DNA from 3 places in the Bordetella genomosp. 10 genome. Region 2 is predicted to be linked to each of the others. Evidence: predicted binding sites of a transcription regulator. Region 2 holds the regulator's gene; each other region holds the start of a gene.
What was found. Region 2 encodes LexA, which represses DNA repair genes until DNA is damaged. Its sites were predicted from a motif close to ACTGTATNNNNATACAGT; they were not measured.
Positions count from the first base shown of each region.

Region 1 (6,635 bases), 200 kb from region 2:
GAGCACGAAGACGACGATGGGCGCCACGGCCACGACCCAGGCCGCGGTGGCGGCGGTGACCACGCCATCCCGGGTGGCCGTCGCGCTGATGATCATGGCGATGGTGCCCGGACCGGCGGTGCCGGGCAGCGCGAGGGGGACGAAGGCGATGTTGGGAATATGCCTGTTGCGTTGCACGGCCGCCTCGACCTTGTCGGCTTCGGGTATGTCCTCGGCCGCGGAGGAGGGGAACATCATGTTGAAGCCGATCGCCGCGACGATCAGGCCGCCCGCTATTCTCAGCCCGGGGATCGAGATCCCGAAGGTCGCCATGATCCACGCGCCCGCGTAATACGTGACCAGCATGATGGCCACGACGTAGATGGCCCCTTGCTTGATCTGCTTCTGGCGCTCCAGATAGGGTATCTGCTCGCCCAGCGACAACAGCAGCGTCATGGACGTCAGCGGATTCGCCAGCGGCAGCAGGATCGCCAGCCCCAGGCCAATCAGGCGCGCCAAGTCGGTCAAGTCTTGCATCGTTTCCCCAGGATGAACTCAGGATGCCTCGCGGCGGCGGCCGTCGTGCGCTTCTTCTCCGTCGCGCGCGCCGCCGCGGCAGCAAGCAACTTAGACGAGTTCGTCCGATTTCTCAACCGTGAGGTCCGGCGCGGTCCCGCCCCTGTCCTTCGATCGGCCGGGCATGCCGTCAACTATCCGGCTGCCCCTTGGACGCCAGCTCGCGCGCGCGGGCGAGCGCGCCGGCGATGGCGGCGATGACGTGTTCGCGCTCCGCTTCGCCGGTGACGCGCAGGGCATAGGAGGGATGCCAGGTGGCGACCAGCCAGGCTTCGCCCAGCCGGACGGCCTGGTCGAGGTAGTCCTGCATGTGCACCGGCCGCCGCACCATGGCGCGCAGCGCGGTGGCGCCCAGGGTGACGATGACGGGCGGGCGTATGCGGTCCAGTTCCTGGTCCAGCCAGTAGAGACAGGCGTCCACTTCGCGCTGCGCGGGCGTCTTGTGCATGCGCCGCTTGCCGCGCGGGATCCATTTGAAGTGCTTCACCGCGTTGGTCACGTAGACCTCGTCCCGCGCGATGCCGGCGCGCGCCAGCGCTTCGTCCAGGATGCGGCCGGCCGGGCCGACGAAGGCCTTGCCCGCGAGGTCTTCCTGGTCGCCGGGCTGTTCGCCGATGAGCATGATGCGGGCCGACGCGGGACCGTTGCCGGGCACGCCGTGGGTCGCATTGCGCCAGAGGTCGCAGCGTCGGCACTGGTCCAGCGAGGAGGGCGCATCGCGTTGCGGCTGCGCGCGGTGGGCCGCGACCGCCACCGGCTTGCCGTCCATGCCGCCGACGTCCCGCGCCTGCCCGACGCGGCGCGCGCCGTTGCGGGCGGCGGCGACCATGCCGGGAATCTGCGCGGCTTCCGGCAGCCCTTTCCAGAAACGCACGGGCATGTGCAGGCGCAAGGCGCTTTCGTTCAGGCGGGCGGGGTTGAAGATGCTGCGGTAGTAGGCCAGCCATAGCGGCTCGATGTCGTCGGCGCCGGCCCCGGCGCGCGCCGCCGCCGCGCCGTCGACGGGGGCGGCGGAGTATCGCAGGGACGCGCCGTCCCAGAATGCCGCGCCCGCCGGCGTGGCGATGCACCAGGTGGACGCGCCCATGCGTCGCGCGAAGTGCTCCGCGGCCCAAGGCAGGACGTCGTGCTCGGGCTCGTACCACGCCAGATATTCGGGGCCGTCGTCCGCCGCGCGCCGATGGAAGCGCACGTAGGCGATCATATCGTGCTTGGCGCGCCGCACGGCCTTGGCCATGGCGTGCAGGCGGGCGCCGTCCTCGTCCGCCGGCGACGCGACCGCGCGGTCGTCGTGGCGCCAGCGCCAGAGGGCGCGGTACAGGTGAACCCAACGGCGCGGCGAACGGTAGAGGGCGGCGTCTTGCATGAGCTCGGCGAAGGTTCTGGAGACGCGGATGACGGGCGGGGCGTCCGCATGAACCGTGCCCGTCCCGTCCGTATCGCCCGCCGGCGGTGAATCGCCGGCGCCTCCGTCCCGGCACGAAGGAGGCGTTTCCGCCGCAACGAAACCGTCCAGCGTCATCTGCGCGTCGCCGGGCGCGGCCCCTCCCTCCACGGCGAGCCACTGCACGTCTTCCGGCGCCCACTGCGCGGCCAGGGCGCGCAGGGCCTGCTCGCGCCAACTGACGTAGCTGCCGTCGATCAGCAGCCTGTGCGCGCCGGCGGCGTTGGCGTTCATCGGGCGCTCATAGCAGGGAGAGTTGTTCGGGCGGCGGCGCGAGCGCGCGCCGCAGTTGTTCGGAGGAAGACTCCGCCGTCGCCGGCCGGTAGTCGCGCACCACCACGAACGGCTTGGCCTTGTCGATGGCGCAGCGCAAACGGATCAGGTCCTGGTAACGCACGGCGCGCAGGCGGCGCAACTCCACGATGCGCTGGGCATTGCGCATGCCGATGCCGGGGACGCGCGCGATGAGGCGCTGCGGGGCGCGGTTCAGGTCCACCGGAAACGCCTCGCGATGCGCCAGCGCCCAGCCGAGCTTGGGGTCGATGTCCAAGGGCAGGTCGCCGTCGTCCTGGAACAATTCCTCGGCCTGGAAGCCGTAGCCGCGCATCAGGAAGTCGGCCTGGTACAGCCGGTGCTCGCGCAACAGCGGCGGCGCCTGGGCCGGGACGCTGGACGGGCTGTCGGGAATGGGGCTGAAGGCGGAATAGTAGACGCGCTTGAGCCGGTAGGCGCCGTACAGGGTCTGCGCGGTCTGCAGGATGGTGCGGTCGTTGGCGTCGTCGGCGCCGACGATCATCTGCGTGCTTTGCCCGGCGGGCGCGCGCGCCGCCGGCTTGCTTGGCGCGGCGAGCGATCGTTTCGCGCCGTCGCGCGCCTCGCCTTCGGCTTCCTCTCGCGCCAGCCGTATCGCGCCCATCGCGCGCTTGATGGTGTGGGCGTCCTTTTCCGGCGCCAGCCGCGCCAGGCCGCCTTCGGTGGGCAGTTCGATATTCACGCTGAGCCGGTCGGCGTATTGGCCCGCCTGCGCGATGAGCCTGGGATCGGCGTCGGGGATGGTCTTCAGATGGATGTAGCCGCGGAAGAGATGTTCCTCGCGCAGCGAGCGCGCCACCTGCACCAGTTGCTCCATGGTGTAGTCCGCGCTGCGGATGATGCCGGAACTGAGGAACAGGCCGTCGATGTAGTTGCGGCGGTAGAAATCCAGCGTCAGGTCGACGACTTCGCGCGGCGCGAAGCGCGCGCGGGGCACGTTGCTGGACCGGCGGTTGACGCAGTACTGGCAGTCGTAGAGGCAGAAGTTGGTCAGCAGTATCTTCAGCAGCGAGACGCAGCGGCCGTCCGGCGTGAAGCTGTGGCAGATGCCCGCGCCGGTGCTCGCGCCCAGCCCGGCGCGGCCGATGGAGTCCCGCTTTGGGGCGCCGCTGCTGGCGCAGGAGGCGTCGTACTTGGCGGCGTCCGCCAGGACTTCGAGCTTGGTGAGGACGTCCATGCCGTTCCTGAATGCTGTATGTATGTACAGTATTATAGGACGCCCCGAAGGGACCGCAAGCAAGGCCGGTCCCGGCCGAGGCCTGCGTCCGGTCGCCTGCCCCGGCGCCGCCACGCATCCTCCTCATCAATGACGACGGGCCGTCGCGCGGCAAGCGCGACGGCCCGTCATCGGATGGCGTCACGGCGCCGCGCCATGCGCGGCCGTTCCGCTCAGAACACGTGCCGCATCACCCAGTACAGTCCGCCCGACAGCAGCATGGCGGCGGGCAGGGTGAGGACCCAGGCCAGCGCCAGGTTGCGCAGCGTGCTCCATTGCAGGCCGGAGCGGTTGGCGGCCATGGTGCCCGCCACGCCGGAGGACAGGACGTGGGTGGTGGACACGGGCAGGCCGTACATGTCGGCGGCGCCGATGGTGGCCATGGCGACCAGTTCGGCCGACGCGCCCTGCGCATAGGTCAGGTGGGTCTTGCCGATTTTTTCGCCGACCGTGACGACGATGCGCTTCCAGCCCACCATGGTGCCCAGGCCCAGCGCGATCGCCACCGCCACCTTCACCCACAGCGGGATGAACTTGGTCGAGTCGTCGAGCGAGCGCTTGAAGGCGTCGAGGTTGGACTGCGTCTCGGCGTCGAACGCGACGCCGCCGTTCTTCTTGATGCGGTTGATGGTCTCCGAGGCCAGGTACATGTCGTTGCGGACGTTGCCCACGGCGTCGGCGGGAACGGCGGCGAGCGAGCCGTAGTGGCGCACCTGGCCGCCGATGGAGCCGGTCAGGGCCGCCAGCGAGGGGACCACGCCCGGATTGATTTCGTTGCTGCGGATGTAGGCCGTCAACGTCGCGCGCGGATCGGCCGGCGCGGCGGTGGGCGAGGTGCGGATGAGGGAGGCTTGCGTGGCCTGCGCCACGGCGGCGAAGCGGTTCATTTCCTCGACCGGCATGGCGCGGTTCAGGCCGTAGGTCAAGGGCACGGTGCCCACCAGGATCAGCATGATCAGGCCCATGCCTTTCTGGCCGTCGTTCGAGCCGTGGGCGAAGGAGACGCCGGTGCAGGTGAGGATCAGCAGGCCGCGGATCCACCAGGGCGGCGGGGTGTTGCCCTTGGGCTCCTGGTACAGCTCGCGGTTCTTGACGAAGGTGCGCAGCACGACCAGCAGCAGCGCCGCGCACACGAAGCCGACGATGGGCGACACCAGCAGCGTGAGGCCGACGCTCTTGGCCTGCGCCCAGTCGACGCCGGCGGTGCCGTCGCGGCCGTGCATCATGGCATTGGCCACGCCCACGCCGATGATGGAGCCGATCAGCGTGTGCGAGGACGACGCCGGCAGGCCCAGCCACCAGGTCGCCAGGTTCCAGATGATCGCGGCGATCAGCAGCGCGAACACCATGGCGAAGCCGGCGCTGGAGCCCACCTGCAGGATGAGCTCGACCGGCAGCAGGGAGATGATGCCGAAGGCCACCGCGCCGCTGGACAACAGCACGCCGAGGAAGTTGAACAGCCCCGACCACATGACGGCGAAATTGGGCGCGAGGGAGTTGGTGTAGATCACCGTGGCCACGGCATTGGCCGTGTCATGGAAACCGTTGACGAATTCGAAGCCCAGCGCGATCAGCAGGGCCACGCCCAGCAGCACGAAGGGGAGCCAGGAGATGAAATCGACATGGGCGTTGTCCATGTCGTGGAACAGGCTGTAGCCGGTGTAGAACAGGCCGATGGCCAGCAGGCCGAAGAAAACGATCACTGTCGTGGGGCCGGTGCGCTGGTCGAAGCGCGAGCGCACGCCGCCGTGAGAAGGCGGCAGGGCCGCGCTCTCGGTTGCGGTATTCATGGGGTCTACCTCTCGGAATTGCTTATCGTTGGGGGGTGCGAGAATGGTATGACCGGCCGATGACAGTGGGATGACGGCGGCGCCCGGGGCCGGGCGCCGCGGGGTATAGGGGAGCGTCGTGTGGGCGCGTCACGTCGGTGCGCCATGCAGGTGCGCCATGCAGGTGCGTTATGCAGGCGCCCGACTCATTGCGGCTGGATGCCCGCCACCCCCACCCATTCCTTCCAGCGCTGGGTGTCCGCCTTCACGAACGCGTCGAATTGCTTGACGTCCATCCCCTTGGGCATGAGGCCCAGGGCGCGCAGCCTGTCGGCCGTGGCCTGGTCCTGCAAGGCCTGCGCGATGTAGCCGTTCATGGCCTGGACGACGTCGTCCGGCGTGCCGGCCGGCGCCGACAGCCCCAGCCAGCCTTCCACCACGTAACCCGGATAGTAGGAATCCATGGTCGGCACGTCCGGCCAGCTCGGGTGGCGCTGGGCGCCCGTCACCGCCAGCGGGCGCAGGCTCTTGCCGTCGATCTGGCCCATGGCGGTCAGGTAGTCGACGAAGGCGAAATCGATCTGCCGGCCGCGCAGGTCGGTGATGATCTGCGTGATGTTCTTGTACGCGGCGCCGTCGACCTTGATGCCGGCGCGCGCCTTGAACAGTTCCGGCGGCACCTGGGAGGAGGAGCTGTAGTAGCCGAAGAAGACCTTGCCGGGATGGTCGCGCGCGTACTGCACCAGCTCGGGCACCGTCTTGTAGGGCGCGTCCGGCCGCACGATGGCCACCGTGCCGAAGGTGCCGAACATGCCCACCTGGCGGAAATCCTTCTGCGCGTCGTAGGGCAGCGACTTGTAGAGGAACTGGTTGGCCGAATGGGTGGAATTGGTCGACAGCAGGAAGGTGTAGCCGTCGTGCGGCGCCGTCCTGGCGGCATTGGTGCCCACGATGCCGCCGGCGCCGGCGCGGTCCTCGACCACGATGCTCTGGCCGGTCTTGGCCCCGAGGAACTGCGCGAAGGTCCGGGCGGTCAGGTCGGCGGCGCCGCCCGCCGCCGAGGGCACGATGATCGTCACGGGTTTTTCCGGCCAGGCCGCGCGCGCGGCGCCGGGCAGGACCGCCAGGGCGGCCGATGCGCCCAGCAACAGGCGGGCGGCCGCGCGCGCGGCGATGAACGAAGCTTGCATGGTGTCTGTCTCCTCGGGAAATTCGATGGTTGCCGCGGCGGGTCGCGGTCCCGCGTCAACGCGGGTTGCCGCGCCGCCTGTCGTAGGTGCGCCGGTACCAGTCCAGCAATACCTCCGCGCTGCTTTCCCAGCGCTCGCCGTACATCATG
Region 1 is NZ_NEVM01000002.1:232,871-239,505, forward strand. It holds gene CAL29_RS10505 (MarC family NAAT transporter) at 1-516, opposite strand, end outside; gene CAL29_RS10510 (UdgX family uracil-DNA binding protein) at 686-2,233, opposite strand; gene CAL29_RS10515 (putative DNA modification/repair radical SAM protein) at 2,241-3,488, opposite strand; gene CAL29_RS10520 (inorganic phosphate transporter) at 3,701-5,317, opposite strand; gene CAL29_RS10525 (Bug family tripartite tricarboxylate transporter substrate binding protein) at 5,503-6,486, opposite strand; gene CAL29_RS10530 (alpha/beta hydrolase) at 6,542-6,635, opposite strand, start outside.
Region 1: the regulator LexA is predicted to act here: its motif matches at 3,502-3,519, upstream of CAL29_RS10515 (putative DNA modification/repair radical SAM protein).

Region 2 (6,635 bases):
TCCAGGATGGCCACCAGGGACACTTCCGGGATGTCCAGGCCCTCGCGCAGCAGGTTGATGCCCACCAGCACGTCGAAGGTGCCCAGGCGCAGGTCGCGGATGATTTCCACCCGTTCCACCGTGTCGACGTCCGAGTGCAGGTAGCGCACGCGTACGCCGTGCTCGGCCAGGTAATCGGTGAGGTCTTCCGCCATGCGCTTGGTCAAGGTGGTGACCAGCACGCGCTCGCTGCGCTCCACGCGCAGCTTGATCTCGCCCAGCAGGTCGTCGACCTGGGAACGGGCCGGGCGCACCTCCACGATGGGATCGACCAGGCCCGTGGGACGCACCACCTGCTCGACCACGTTGTCGGCATGTTCCTGCTCGTAGGCGGCCGGCGTGGCGGAGACGAATACACACTGGCGCATGCGCGACTCGAATTCCTGCAATTGCAGCGGCCGGTTGTCGAGCGCGGACGGCAGGCGGAAACCGTAGTTGACCAGGGTTTCCTTGCGCGAACGGTCCCCGCGGTACATGCCGCCCAACTGGCCGATGGTGACGTGGCTTTCGTCGATGAACATCAGGGCGTCGGCCGGCAGGTAGTCGATCAGCGTGGGCGGCGGCTCGCCGGGGGCGGCGCCGGACAGATGGCGCGAGTAGTTCTCGATGCCTTTGCAAAAGCCCAGTTCCTGCAGCATTTCCAGGTCGAACCGGGTGCGCTGCTCCAGCCGCTGGGCTTCCACCAGCTTGCCCTCGTCGATGAAAAGCTTGGAACGCTCGCGCAGCTCTTCCTTGATGGTCTCGATGGCGCGCAGCACGGTATCGCGCGGCGTGACGTAATGCGACCCCGGATAAACGGTGAAGCGCGGCACCTTCTGCCGCACCTTGCCGGTGAGCGGATCGAACAGCTCCAGCGTTTCCACCTCGTCGTCGAACAAGGTGACGCGCAGCGCCAGCTCGGCGCTTTCCGCCGGGAAGATGTCGATGGTCTCGCCGCGCACGCGGAACACGCCGCGGGCGAATTCGGCGTCGTTGCGGGTGTACTGCATGGAGACCAGGCGGGCGAGGATCTCGCGCCGCGACACGCGGTCGCCGGCGCGCAGGATCAGCACCATGGCGTGGTAGTCGCCCGGATTGCCGATACCATAGATGCACGAAACCGTACCGACGATGACGGTATCGCGGCGCTCCAACAGGCTCTTGGTGGCCGACAGCCGCATCTGCTCGATGTGCTCGTTGATCGACGAGTCCTTTTCGATGAACAGGTCGCGCGTGGGCACGTAGGCTTCGGGCTGGTAGTAGTCGTAATACGAGACGAAGTACTCGACCGCGTTGCGCGGGAAGAACTCGCGCATCTCGGCATAGAGCTGCGCCGCCAGCGTCTTGTTCGGCGCCAGCACCAGGGCCGGCCGGCCCAGACGGGCGATGACGTTGGCCATGGTGTAGGTCTTGCCCGAGCCCGTCACGCCCAGCAAGGTCTGGTACATCAGACCGTCCTCCACGCCTTGCGTCAGCGCCTCGATGGCATTGGGCTGATCGCCGGCCGGCGGATAGGGCTGGTAGAGCTGGAAAGGGCTGTCGGGGAATTCGATGAATCCGGGAGAGGACATGCTAGACTGTCCGAGGGAAACCCCTGATTATCCGCCGCACTGTCCGCTGCGTCCACCCTTCCTCCGTTCGATCCGATGAGCACTCTTTTCGACTCCGTAGAGCTAGCACCCCGCGACCCCATTTTGGGCCTGAACGAGCAATACAACGCCGACACGCGTCCCGGCAAGGTCAACCTCGGGGTTGGCGTGTATTACGACGACAATGGCCGCATCCCGCTGCTGGCCGCGGTGCGCAAGGCGGAGACGGCTCGCATCGAGGCGGCCGCCGCGCGCGGCTACCTGCCGATCGAAGGGATCCCGGGCTACAACAAGGGCGCGCAGACCCTGCTGCTGGGCGCCGACTCGCCCCTGGCCGCCGAAGGCCGCGTGCTGACGGTGCAGGCCCTGGGCGGCACCGGCGCGCTGAAGATCGGCGCCGATTTCCTGCGCCAGTTGCTGCCGGGCGCCAAGGCCTACATCAGCGATCCGAGCTGGGAAAACCACCGCGCCCTGTTCGAGCGCGCCGGTTTCACCGTTGAAAACTACGCCTACTACGACGCCGCCACCCGCGGCCTGAATTTCGAAGGCATGCTGGCCAGTCTGAAGGCCATGCCGGCGCAAAGCGTGGTCGTGCTGCACGCCTGCTGCCACAACCCGACCGGCGTGGATCCCACCCCCGAGCAGTGGAAGCAGATCGCCGCGGTCGTCAAGGAACGCGGCCTGGTGCCCTTCCTGGACATCGCCTACCAGGGCTTCGGCGAAGGCCTGCAGGAAGATGCCGCGGTCGTGCGCCTGTTCGCCGACCTGGACATCACCATGCTGGTCAGCTCCTCGTTCTCGAAGTCGTTCTCGCTGTACGGCGAGCGCGTCGGCGCGTTGACGGTGGTCGCCGGCAACAAGGACGAAGCCACCCGCGTGCTGAGCCAGCTCAAGCGCGTGATTCGCACCAACTACTCCAACCCGCCCACCCACGGCGGCACGGTGGTCGCCTCGGTCCTCAACTCGCCCGAGCTCTTCGCCCTGTGGGAAGAGGAACTGGCCGGCATGCGCGACCGCATCCGCCTGATGCGCGCCCAACTGGTGGAGAAGATCAAGGCCGCCGGCGCCAGCCAGGACTTCAGCTTCGTGCTCAAGCAGCGCGGCATGTTCTCCTATTCGGGCCTGAACCCGGCCCAGGTCGACCGCCTGCGCGAAGAGCATGGCGTGTACGCCGTGGCCAGCGGCCGCATCTGCGTGGCCGCGCTGAACAGCGGCAACATCGACAAGGTCGCCAACGCCATCGCGGCCGTGCTGAAGGGCTGAACCCCCGCGTGCCGGGCCGGCGCGGACCTGCGCCGGCCCGGCGCGGCTGAAAAAAGGCCCCCACGCCGCGCGGCTGCGCCGCTTGCTGCCCCCCGAGGGGGCGCTTTTCATCTTGGGAGCGGCCCGGCGCGGCTGAAAAAAGGCCCCCACGCCGCGCGGCTGCGCCGCTTGCTGCCCCCCGAGGGGGCGCTTTTCATCTTGGGAGCGGCCCGGCGATGAAAAAAGGCCCCCACGCCGCGCGGCTGCGCCGCTTGCTGCCCCCCGAGGGGGCGTTTTTCATCTTGGGAGCGGCCCGGCGATGAAAAAACGCCGCTGGAAAAAGGCTTGCATTTCCAAGCTGCGTCCCCCAAAATTCAGGGCTGTATATCCATACAGCCCGAAGATTTCCTGGGAGACGGACGCATGGCCACCAAACTCACCGAACGTCAGCAGCAGATTCTCGATCTGATCCGCCAGACGGTCGCCAGCACCGGCTTCCCCCCTACCCGCGCCGAAATCGCGCAGGCCCTGGGGTTTCGTTCGCCCAATGCCGCGGAAGATCACCTGAAGGCATTGGCGCGCAAGGGCGCCATCGAACTCACCGCCGGGGCGTCGCGCGGCATACGCCTGAAGGAAGCCCCCACGGGCGTGCAGGCCATGCTGCCCCTCCCTGCCCTCGCCCAACTGATGCTGCCGCTGGTCGGCCGCGTCGCCGCCGGCAGCCCCATTCTTGCGGCCGAACACGTCGAACGCGACGTCGGCGTCGATCCCGGCCTGTTCGCGCAACGTCCCGACTACCTGCTCAAGGTGCGCGGCATGAGCATGCGCGACGCCGGCATCCTCGACGGCGACCTGCTGGCGGTCAAGAAAGCCGGCGAGGCGCGCGACGGGCAGATCGTCGTGGCGCGCATCGACGACGACGTGACGGTCAAGCGCCTGCAGCGGCAAGGCGGCCGCATCCAGTTGCTGCCGGAGAACCCGGATTTCGAGCCCATCGTCGTGCGGAACGGCCAGGACTTCGCGTTGGAAGGCATCGCCGTGGGCCTCATCCGGACGCAGGCGCTGCACTGAGTGGCGGGCGATGTAAACGGACAAGCCGAAGAAGCCAAACGAGCCAACGAACAAGCCAACAAACAAGCCGCATCAACAAGAAAGCCGCATAAACAAAAAGGCGAACCGCATATACGGTTCGCCTTTTTGCTTGGCCGGGGCCGGAGCCCCTGCCTCCCGCATCAATCAATGCTTGGTCACGGGATCCGCGCTTTCGCTAGCGGGCTGGGCCGAGACCAGAGGCTTGTCCTTGGACTCTTCCTCGCTCAGCGGCTCGGGCATGCGTTCGAGCGCCAATTCCAGGACCTTGTCGATCCAACGCACCGGCACGACTTCCAGGTGGTTCTTGACGTTGTCCGGAATCTCCGCCAGATCCTTGACGTTTTCCTCGGGGATCAGCACGGTCTTGATGCCACCGCGGTGCGCGGCCAGCAGCTTTTCCTTCAAGCCGCCGATGGCCAGCACCTCGCCACGCAGGGTGATCTCGCCCGTCATGGCCACGTCCGCGCGCACCGGAATGCCCGACAAGGCCGACACCATGGCCGTGGTGATGGCGATACCCGCGGACGGACCGTCCTTGGGCGTCGCGCCTTCCGGCACGTGCACGTGCATGTCGCGCTTCTCGAACACGCTGTCGGCAAAGCCCAGGCGGCGGGCGCGCGAGCGCACCACCGTGCGGGCCGCCTCGACCGATTCCTTCATCACGTCGCCCAGCGAACCGGTGCGCTGGATGGCGCCCTTGCCCGGCATGTCGGCGACTTCGATGGTCAGCAGATCGCCGCCCACTTCGGTCCAGGCCAGGCCGGTCACCTGGCCCACCTGGTTTTCCTTCTCGGCCATGCCGAAGGTGTAGCGGCGCACGCCCAGGTAGTCGTTGAGGTTGTCCGCCGACACGACCACGCCCTTGGCCTGCTCCGCCTCGCCCTTGCCGGCCGCGGCATCGCGCTTGGTCAGCAGTTCCTTGACCACCTTGCGGCAGATCTTGCCGATTTCGCGCTCCAGCGCCCGCACGCCGGCTTCCCGGGTGTAATAGCGGACGATATCGCGCAGGGCCGATTCCTCGACCGACAGTTCGCCATCCTTCAAGCCGTTGTTCTTCAGCAGCTTGGGCAGCAGGTGGTCGCTGGCGATATGCACCTTCTCGTCTTCGGTGTAGCCCGAAAGGCGGATGACTTCCATCCGGTCCAGCAGGGCCGGCGGAATGTTCAGCGTATTGCTGGTCGCCACGAACATCACGTCCGACAGGTCGAAATCGACCTCGACGTAGTGGTCCTGGAAGGTGTGGTTCTGTTCCGGGTCCAGCACTTCCAGCAGCGCTGACGAAGGATCGCCGCGGAAGTCCATGCCCAGCTTGTCGATTTCGTCCAGCAGGAACAGCGGATTGCGCACGCCCACCTTGTTCATGTTCTGCAGGATCTTGCCCGGCATGGAACCGATGTAGGTGCGGCGATGGCCGCGGATCTCGGCCTCGTCGCGCACGCCGCCCAGCGCCATGCGCACGAACTTGCGGTTCGTGGCCTTGGCGATCGACTGGCCGAGCGAGGTCTTGCCGACGCCCGGAGGGCCGACCAGGCACAGGATAGGCGCCTTGACCTTGTCCACGCGCTGCTGCACGGCGAGATATTCGAGGATGCGTTCCTTGACCTTCTCCAGGCCATAGTGATCGTCATCCAGCACCGACTCGGCGTTGGAAATGGAGTTGTTGACCTTGCTCTTCTTGCGCCACGGCAGATTGATCAGCGTGTCGATGTAGTTGCGCACCACGGTGGCCTCGGCCGACATGGGCGACATGAGCTTGAGCTTCTTGAGCTCGGCGTCGGCCTTCTTGCGCGCGTCCTTGGGCATACGGGCGGCGAGGATCTTCTTTTCGAGCTCCTCGATGTCCGCGCCCTCTTCGCCTTCGCCCAGTTCCTTCTGGATGGCCTTGACCTGTTCGTTCAGGTAGTAGTCGCGCTGGCTCTTCTCCATCTGCTTCTTGACGCGGCCGCGGATACGCTTCTCCACCTGGAGAATGTCGATTTCCGTTTCCAGTTGCGTGAGCAGGCCTTCCAGGCGCTCGGCGGTGCCGAAGATTTCCAGCATCTTCTGCTTCTGCTCGAGCTTGAGCGGCAGGTGCGCGGCGATGGTGTCGGCCAGGCGGCCGGCGTCGTCGATGCCCGCCAGCGAGGTCAGGATCTCGGGCGGGATCTTCTTGTTCAGTTTTACGTACTGCTCGAACTGCGCCACGATGGCGCGGCGCAGGGCTTCGGTTTCCGAACCCTGGGCGGTGTCCTGCTCGATGGGCACCACTTCGCAGGTGAAATGCGAATCGACGTCCTCGATGCGGGTGATGCGCGCGCGCTGCGAGCCTTCCACCAGCACCTTCACGGTGCCGTCGGGCAGCTTGAGCATTTGCAGGATGCCGGCCACGCAGCCGATTTCATAGACGTCCTCGGGCGAGGGATCGTCCTTGCCGGCGGACTTCTGCGCCACCAGCATGATGCTTTTGCCGGCCTCCATGGCCACTTCCAAGGCCCGGATGGAACGGGGACGCCCCACGAACAGCGGAATGACCATGTGCGGAAACACCACGACGTCGCGCAGCGGCAGCAACGGCAGGTCGATAGGTTCGGAAGGCAAGGTCTGAGTGCCAGACATAGAGTAGTCCTCGGTATGACGAGTCGGAGATGATGCTATCGTCGCGCCCGAGGGAACGACCCTGTCAAACATCTGTTACGACCGATATGGGAACGATAG
Region 2 is NZ_NEVM01000002.1:428,504-435,138, reverse strand. It holds gene uvrB (excinuclease ABC subunit UvrB) at 1-1,589, opposite strand, end outside; gene CAL29_RS11350 (amino acid aminotransferase) at 1,665-2,870, shown strand; gene lexA (transcriptional repressor LexA) at 3,273-3,920, shown strand; gene lon (endopeptidase La) at 4,086-6,536, opposite strand.

Region 3 (6,635 bases), on a different contig from region 2:
CCTCCTGGCATGCGGACAAGCCGGAAGGCCGGTCTCGCATGCCGGAGGCGGACATCGCGATCAGGACGCGGCCTTGGCCGACTGGGCGGCAGCCTGACGGCTGACCAGCTTTTCCTTGATGCGAGCCGACTTGCCCGAGCGGTTGCGCAGGTAGTACAGCTTGGCGCGACGCACGTCGCCACGACGCTTCACTTCGATCGAGGCGATTTGCGGCGAGTACAGTTGGAACGTACGCTCGACGGCTTCACCCGACGAGATCTTGCGCACGATGAACGACGAGTTCAGGCCGCGGTTGCGCTTGGCGATGACCACGCCTTCGAAGGCCTGGACGCGCTTGCGGTTACCTTCAACCACGTTGACGTTGACCACCACGGTGTCGCCGGGGGCGAACTCGGGCAGCGTCTTGTTGTCGCCCAGCAGGCGCTTGATTTCTTCCTGTTCCAGGATAGCGATGAGGTTCATATGAACTCCAGATTCATCATGTCTGTGCGGGATTCGTGGCCATCGCGACGGACTTCATGCGCCTTCGGGGAGAAGGCACAGGTCGGCCGACAGGATGTTTCGCCAGTAGATTCGCCACGACTGTTGGTTTCCACGGCCGCATGAACGCCTATACATGGGCGCTTATAAGAAGACGCACATGAGCGCATGCACTATGTGCGTACGCGTTATAGGGATATGCCATGCGGGACGTGGCTACGGGCCAACGTTTCCATGACAGAAACGCTTCCGTTTTAGCCGCACGCAGAGGATGAGTTTTGGCAAACGCGCAATTCTACATGAAATCAGTCAGTTACGTAAGGGGCAAGGGGATAAGGGACAAGAGGTATAGGCGTCATACCTGCCCGGTATCCCGCCGGGTCAGAATCCCAGCGCGGCGCCCAGCCACATCAAGCCGGGGATCATGGCGCCCCACATGCCGACGAGCAGGATATCCGTCACCATTTCGCGAACGCTGACTTCGCCGCCGCGGGCGGGATTCCCGGCGGGGATGGCAGGGCTGGATGCGGGCGCCGGCCGGGCGGTATCGCCCACGGCGCCCTCGGCGCCCCGCCCTGCGGGAACCTGGTCCTGGGGCGCCGGGCGGAACGGCCATTTCCCCGTGAGCTTGCCGGCGAGCCTGCCAGGCAGCTTGCCCGGACGCCGGCCGGCCGGGGCCGCGCCCGGCGTCGCGCCGGCGATGGCGCCAAACGTGCCGGCGATGCTGCCGGAGAATTCACGGGGAAACGGGGCGGAAAATTGCGGTTGAGCGGCAACGGTCATGATGGGCTCCTGGCTAGCGCGTAGGCGTCTGCGCGGCGGATGAAACAGCGGGGCCGGGCGGGTCGAACAAGCTCAATTGCGGGGACGGCGCCCGGACCTGCCGTCCCGCCGCGCCGCCCACGGGGGACGGCGCGACGAATCGTTGGGTGTCCAGCAGCAAGCGCTGGCGGTTCAGGCCGTGCTTGCGCACGGCCAGTTCGAAGCGTTGACGCAGCAGATCGGCCCAGGCGCCGGTGCCGCGCATGCGGGTACCGAAATGGGGATCGTTGCGCTTGCCGCCCCGCATGTCCTCGATACGGTGCAGCACGCGCTGCGCGCGGTCGGGGAAATGGGCCAGCAGCCATTGTTCGAACACATCCTTCACTTCCCAGGGCAGGCGCACCACGGTATAGCTGCCGTAGTAGGCGCCGGCGTGGGCAGCGGCTTCGAGGATGCGTTCCAGGTAGACGTCGTTGATGAAGGGAATGACGGGCGCGACCAGGACGCCGACCGGCACGCCCGCTTCGGCCAGCGTGCGCACCGCTTGCAGCCGGCGCTGCGGCGCCGAGGCGCGCGGCTCCAGCGTGCGCGACAGGTCGTTGTCCAGGGAGGTGATGCTGACGTACACGGCGACCAGGTTGCGCTCGGCCAGGGCGCGCAGCAGGTCCAGGTCGCGCTCGACCAGGGCGTTCTTGGTCACCAGGGTCAGCGGATGGCCGGTTTCCAGCAGCAATTCGAGCAGGCCGCGCGTCAGGCGCCAGTCGCGCTCGATGGGCTGGTAGATATCCGTGGCGGAGCCCAGGTTGATGGGCGAGACGCGATAGCCCGGCCGCGCCAGTTCCGCGCGCAGGGCGTCCACGGCGTTGGCCTTGGCGACCAGGCGGGTCTCGAAGTCCAGGCCGGGGGAATAGCCCAGGTAGGCATGGGTGGGCCGGGCGTAGCAATAGACGCAGCCGTGCTCGCACCCGCGGTAGGGATTGATGGCCTGGTCGAAGCCGATATCCGGCGAATCGTTGCGGGAGAGGATGCGGCGCGCCTGCTCGACCGCCACGGTGGTGGCCAATCCGCGGGGCGGCTGGAAATAAACGGGGACAGTTTGAGCGGGGTCGTGATCGACGGCGGCGCTGCGCTCGTCTTGCTGGAAGCGATGGCCGACATTAGTAACCGCACCCCGACCGCGCAAGGCGGCGGGGGCGGCAGCCGGGGACCCAGAACCGGCGGAAACAAAATGATCGGTGCGTTCCATGAAAGTACTGTACAAGCATCCAGTACTTTATGCAACCCACTGATCGTCGTTTTGCGACGACGGTTCACTTTACTCCAAGACCACGGCGCGTGCGGAGCTAAATTTTTCTGCTGTGGCTTTGCCGCAAAACCCGCATGAACGCTGTCTTTCAGCGAGAGTGATCACTTCAGCAGTACAACGGCGGGGCTTGACAAACCGCCCCGCCGGCGTTCACCGCAGCATGCCCGCGGCCGCGGTCTGGTGCGTCGCTTCGTCGATCAGGATGAAGGCGCCGGTGGCCGGGTTTTGCGCATAGGCATCCACCGCCAACGCATCGCGCGTCGCGATCACCACGCGGCCGATATCGTTCATCGACAATGCGCTGCCTTGCGCTTCGATCTCATCGAGTTCGTGGATGTCGCGGCGCGTGCGCACCTCCTTGATGCGCGCCGAGGTCAAGCGCGTGCCGTGCTTGAGCAGATACTTGCGCGCGGGATTCAAGGCCTGCGCATCGAACCAGCACAGCTCCGCTTCGAACTCGCGCGCGACGCGCGCCGGCGCATCGGCGTGCGCGAGCACGTCGCCGCGCGATACGTCGACGTCGCGATCCAGCTCCACCATGACGGAGTCGCCCGCATGGGCGTGCGCGCGCGCTTCCGTGTGCGCCAGGATGCGGCGCACGCGCGCGCTCGCGCCGGCGGGCTGCACCACCACTTCATCGCCGACGCGCAGGATGCCGCTGGCGAGGCGGCCCGCATAGGCGCGGAAGTCGGTCGCCGTGTCGCCGTCATGGCGCGACACCCATTGCACCGGAAAACGCAGGGGCGCGTCGGCGGCGGCGTCGCGCGTGTCCAGCGCTTCCAGCAAGGACAGCAGCGGCTGGCCTTCGTACCAGGGCGCGGCCTCGCTACGGTTCACCACGTTGTCTCCGCGCAGCGCGGAGATCGGCAGCGCCTGGTAGCGCTCGATGCCGATGCGGCGCGCCAGGCCGGCATAGGCGGCGTCGATGCGCGCGAACACCGCCTGGTCCCAATCGACCAGGTCCATCTTGTTGACCGCGACCACGATGTGGCGGATGCCCAGCAGATGCGCCAGCATGCTGTGGCGCTTGGTCTGCGGCAGCAAGCGGCCGTCGGCGGCGCGCGTGGCGTCGATCAGGATGACGGCGACGTCGGCGGTGGAGGCGCCGGTCACCATGTTGCGCGTGTACTGCTCATGGCCGGGCGCGTCGGCGATGATGAACTTGCGCCGGGGCGTCGCGAAGTAGCGATAGGCGACGTCGATGGTGATCCCCTGCTCCCGCTCCGCCTCCAGCCCGTCGGTGAGCAGGGAGAAGTCGATGCCGTCGCCGCTGACGCGCTTGTGCTTGGCGCGCGCGATGGCGTCGAGCTGGTCGGCGAACACGCCCTTGCTGTCATACAGCAGGCGGCCGATCAGCGTGGACTTGCCGTCGTCGACCGAACCGGCGGTGATCAGGCGAATGACGCCGCCGTCGGCGGACGGCAGGAAGGAGTCGTTGATGGCGTTCATGGTGAGGTTCGATTCCGGTCGGTGCTTGGATGCTTAGAAATACCCTTCGCGCTTGCGCCGTTCCATGGACGCTTCCGAGGTCTGGTCGTCCATGCGCGTGGCGCCGCGTTCGGTGATGTCGCTGATGGCGGTCTCGGCGATGATGGCGGCGTTGTCCGACGCCTCCGACGCCACGGGGCAGGTGCAGGAGATGTCGCCGACCGTGCGAAAGCGCACCGACAGGTTCTCGACCTGCTCGCCGTCCCGGGACGGGGTCAGGCGAGTCACCGGCACCAGCAGGCCGTTGCGCCGCACCACGTCGCGCCGGTGGGCGTAGTAGATCGACGGCAAGGCCAGTTGCTCGCGTTCGATGTACTGCCAGACGTCCAGCTCGGTCCAGTTGGAGATGGGGAACACGCGCATGTTCTCGCCGCGATGCACCCGGGTGTTGTAGAGGTCCCAGACCTCGGGCCGCTGGTTCTTCGGATCCCACAGGCCGAACTCGTCGCGGAAGGAGAAGATGCGCTCCTTCGCGCGCGCCTTCTCTTCGTCGCGGCGCGCGCCGCCGATGCACGCGTCGAAGCCGAACTCGGCGATGGCTTCCAGCAGCGTCACCGCCTGCGCGGCATTGCGCGAATCGGTTTCGCGCCGCAACACCACCGAGCCGCGCGCGATCGAATCCTCGACGCTGCGCACGATCAGCGTCTCGCCCAGCTCGGCGGCGCGGGCGTCGCGGAAATCGATCACCTCGCCGAAGTTGTGGCCGGTGTCCACGTGCAGCAGGGGGAAGGGAAAACGTCCCGGGCGGAAGGCTTTTTCCGCCAGGCGCAGCAGGACGCAGGAATCCTTGCCGCCGGAAAACAGCAGGACGGGCCGCTCGCACTCGGCGGCGACTTCGCGCAGGATGAAGATGGCTTCGGATTCCAGCCAATCCAGATGGCTGCGGGTGTGTTGTTGTACGGTGGACATATCGGACCTGTGGGGACTTGCCGGAACCCGGCGCCGTGCCGCGGAAGTTCTTGCGAAGCTTCCGGGACGCGGGGCCAGGATCACGGCGCCTGGGACTTGATCGAAAAACGGTTGCCGGCGTGCAGGCCGCATTCCTTGGAATCGGACGACTCCCACCACCAGCGGCCGGCGCGCACGTCCTCGCCGGGGCGGATGGCGCGGGTACAGGGCTCGCAGCCGATGGAGGGATAGCCTTGGTCGTGCAGCGGGTTGTAGGGGATGCCCAAGGCGCGGATCGCGGTCCAGACCTCGGTTTCGGTCCAGTCGGCCAGCGGGTTGAACTTGTACAGGCCGAAGACGACGTCCTGCTCTTCTTCGGGCAGGTCGGCGCGGGTGGCGGACTGGGCGCGGCGCTGGCCGGTGATCCATGCCTTGCGGCCCGCCAGCGCGCGGCGCAGCGGCTCCACCTTGCGGATTTCGCAACAGGCCTTGCGCAGTTCCACGCTCTCGTAGAACGCATAAGCGCCGTGCGCGTCGACGTGCGCCCGCACCGCGTCGGCCTGGGGGTGGAAGACCTCGGGCCGGCGGCCGTAGCGCGCCGCTATCGTGTCCAGCAGCGCCAGGGTTTCCGCATGCAGGCGGCCGGTGTCCAGCGTGAAGATGCCCAGCCCGATGCCGCCGTCCAGGATGGCATGCGTCAACAGCATATCCTCGGCCGCCAGCGACGAGGCCAGCGCGGCGTCCGGATAGCGACGCGCGATATCGGCCAGGCGCTGCCCGAGCGCCCGCCATTTGCCGGCGAGATCGGCGGGCAGGCCGGTGGAGCGATCGGCGGCCAGGCCGGACGGCGCGACGGCTGAAGAAAGCGCGGCGCGGACGCCAGGGATAGAACTCATGACGCGGACTCCATGATGCGTATGCCTTTACGCGCGCCGCGCTTCGGTTTCGGCCGCGAAAACCCGGCCGCGGCGCGGACGCGCCAGCAGTTGTTCGCCTTCGTTCAGCCCCAGCGCGTGGAAATCTTCCTCGGGCACCTGGGCCTCCAGCAGGCCGCCGTCCTCGCGCGACAGTTCGAGGAAGGCGCTGGGACCGGCCAGGTAGGCATGGTTCAGCCGCACGGCGATGCCGTCGGTGGCCGGCGCGTAACGCAGGACTTCGAGCTCGTGCGGCCGCACGTAGGCCACCGCGCGTTGCTCATCCAGCCCCTCGAAGGACGGCGCCGGCAGCGACACCCCGCTGGCGCGCCAGATGCCGCCGGCGGCGTGGCCGGCGATCTGGTTGACGTCGCCCAGGAAGCCGTAGACGAAAGGCGTCGCGGGATGCTCCCAGACCTCCCGCGGCGTCCCGACCTGCTCGATGCGGCCGGCGTTCATGACGACCACGCGGTCGGCGACTTCCAGCGCCTCTTCCTGGTCGTGCGTCACGAAAACGCTGGCCACGTGCAGTTCGTCATGCAGGCGGCGCAGCCAGCGCCGCAGCTCCTTGCGCACCTTGGCGTCCAGGGCGCCGAACGGCTCGTCCAGCAGCAGGACGCGCGGCTCGACCGCCAGCGCGCGCGCCAGGGCGATGCGCTGGCGCTGGCCGCCGGACAACTGGGCGGGATAGCGGTCGCCCAGCCAGTCCAGTTGCACCAGGTTCAGCAGGGCATGGACTTTTTCCTGGATGGCGGCTTCGGACGGACGCTGGGCGCGCGGCCGGATGCGCAGGCCGA
Region 3 is NZ_NEVM01000001.1:2,110,387-2,117,021, reverse strand. It holds gene rplS (50S ribosomal protein L19) at 61-462, opposite strand; gene CAL29_RS09240 (hypothetical protein) at 862-1,263, opposite strand; gene CAL29_RS09235 (PA0069 family radical SAM protein) at 1,277-2,488, opposite strand; gene CAL29_RS09230 (sulfate adenylyltransferase subunit 1) at 2,699-3,997, opposite strand; gene cysD (sulfate adenylyltransferase subunit CysD) at 4,031-4,945, opposite strand; gene CAL29_RS09220 (phosphoadenylyl-sulfate reductase) at 5,026-5,820, opposite strand; gene CAL29_RS09215 (sulfate/molybdate ABC transporter ATP-binding protein) at 5,848-6,635, opposite strand, start outside.
Region 3: the regulator LexA is predicted to act here: its motif matches at 2,495-2,512, upstream of CAL29_RS09235 (PA0069 family radical SAM protein).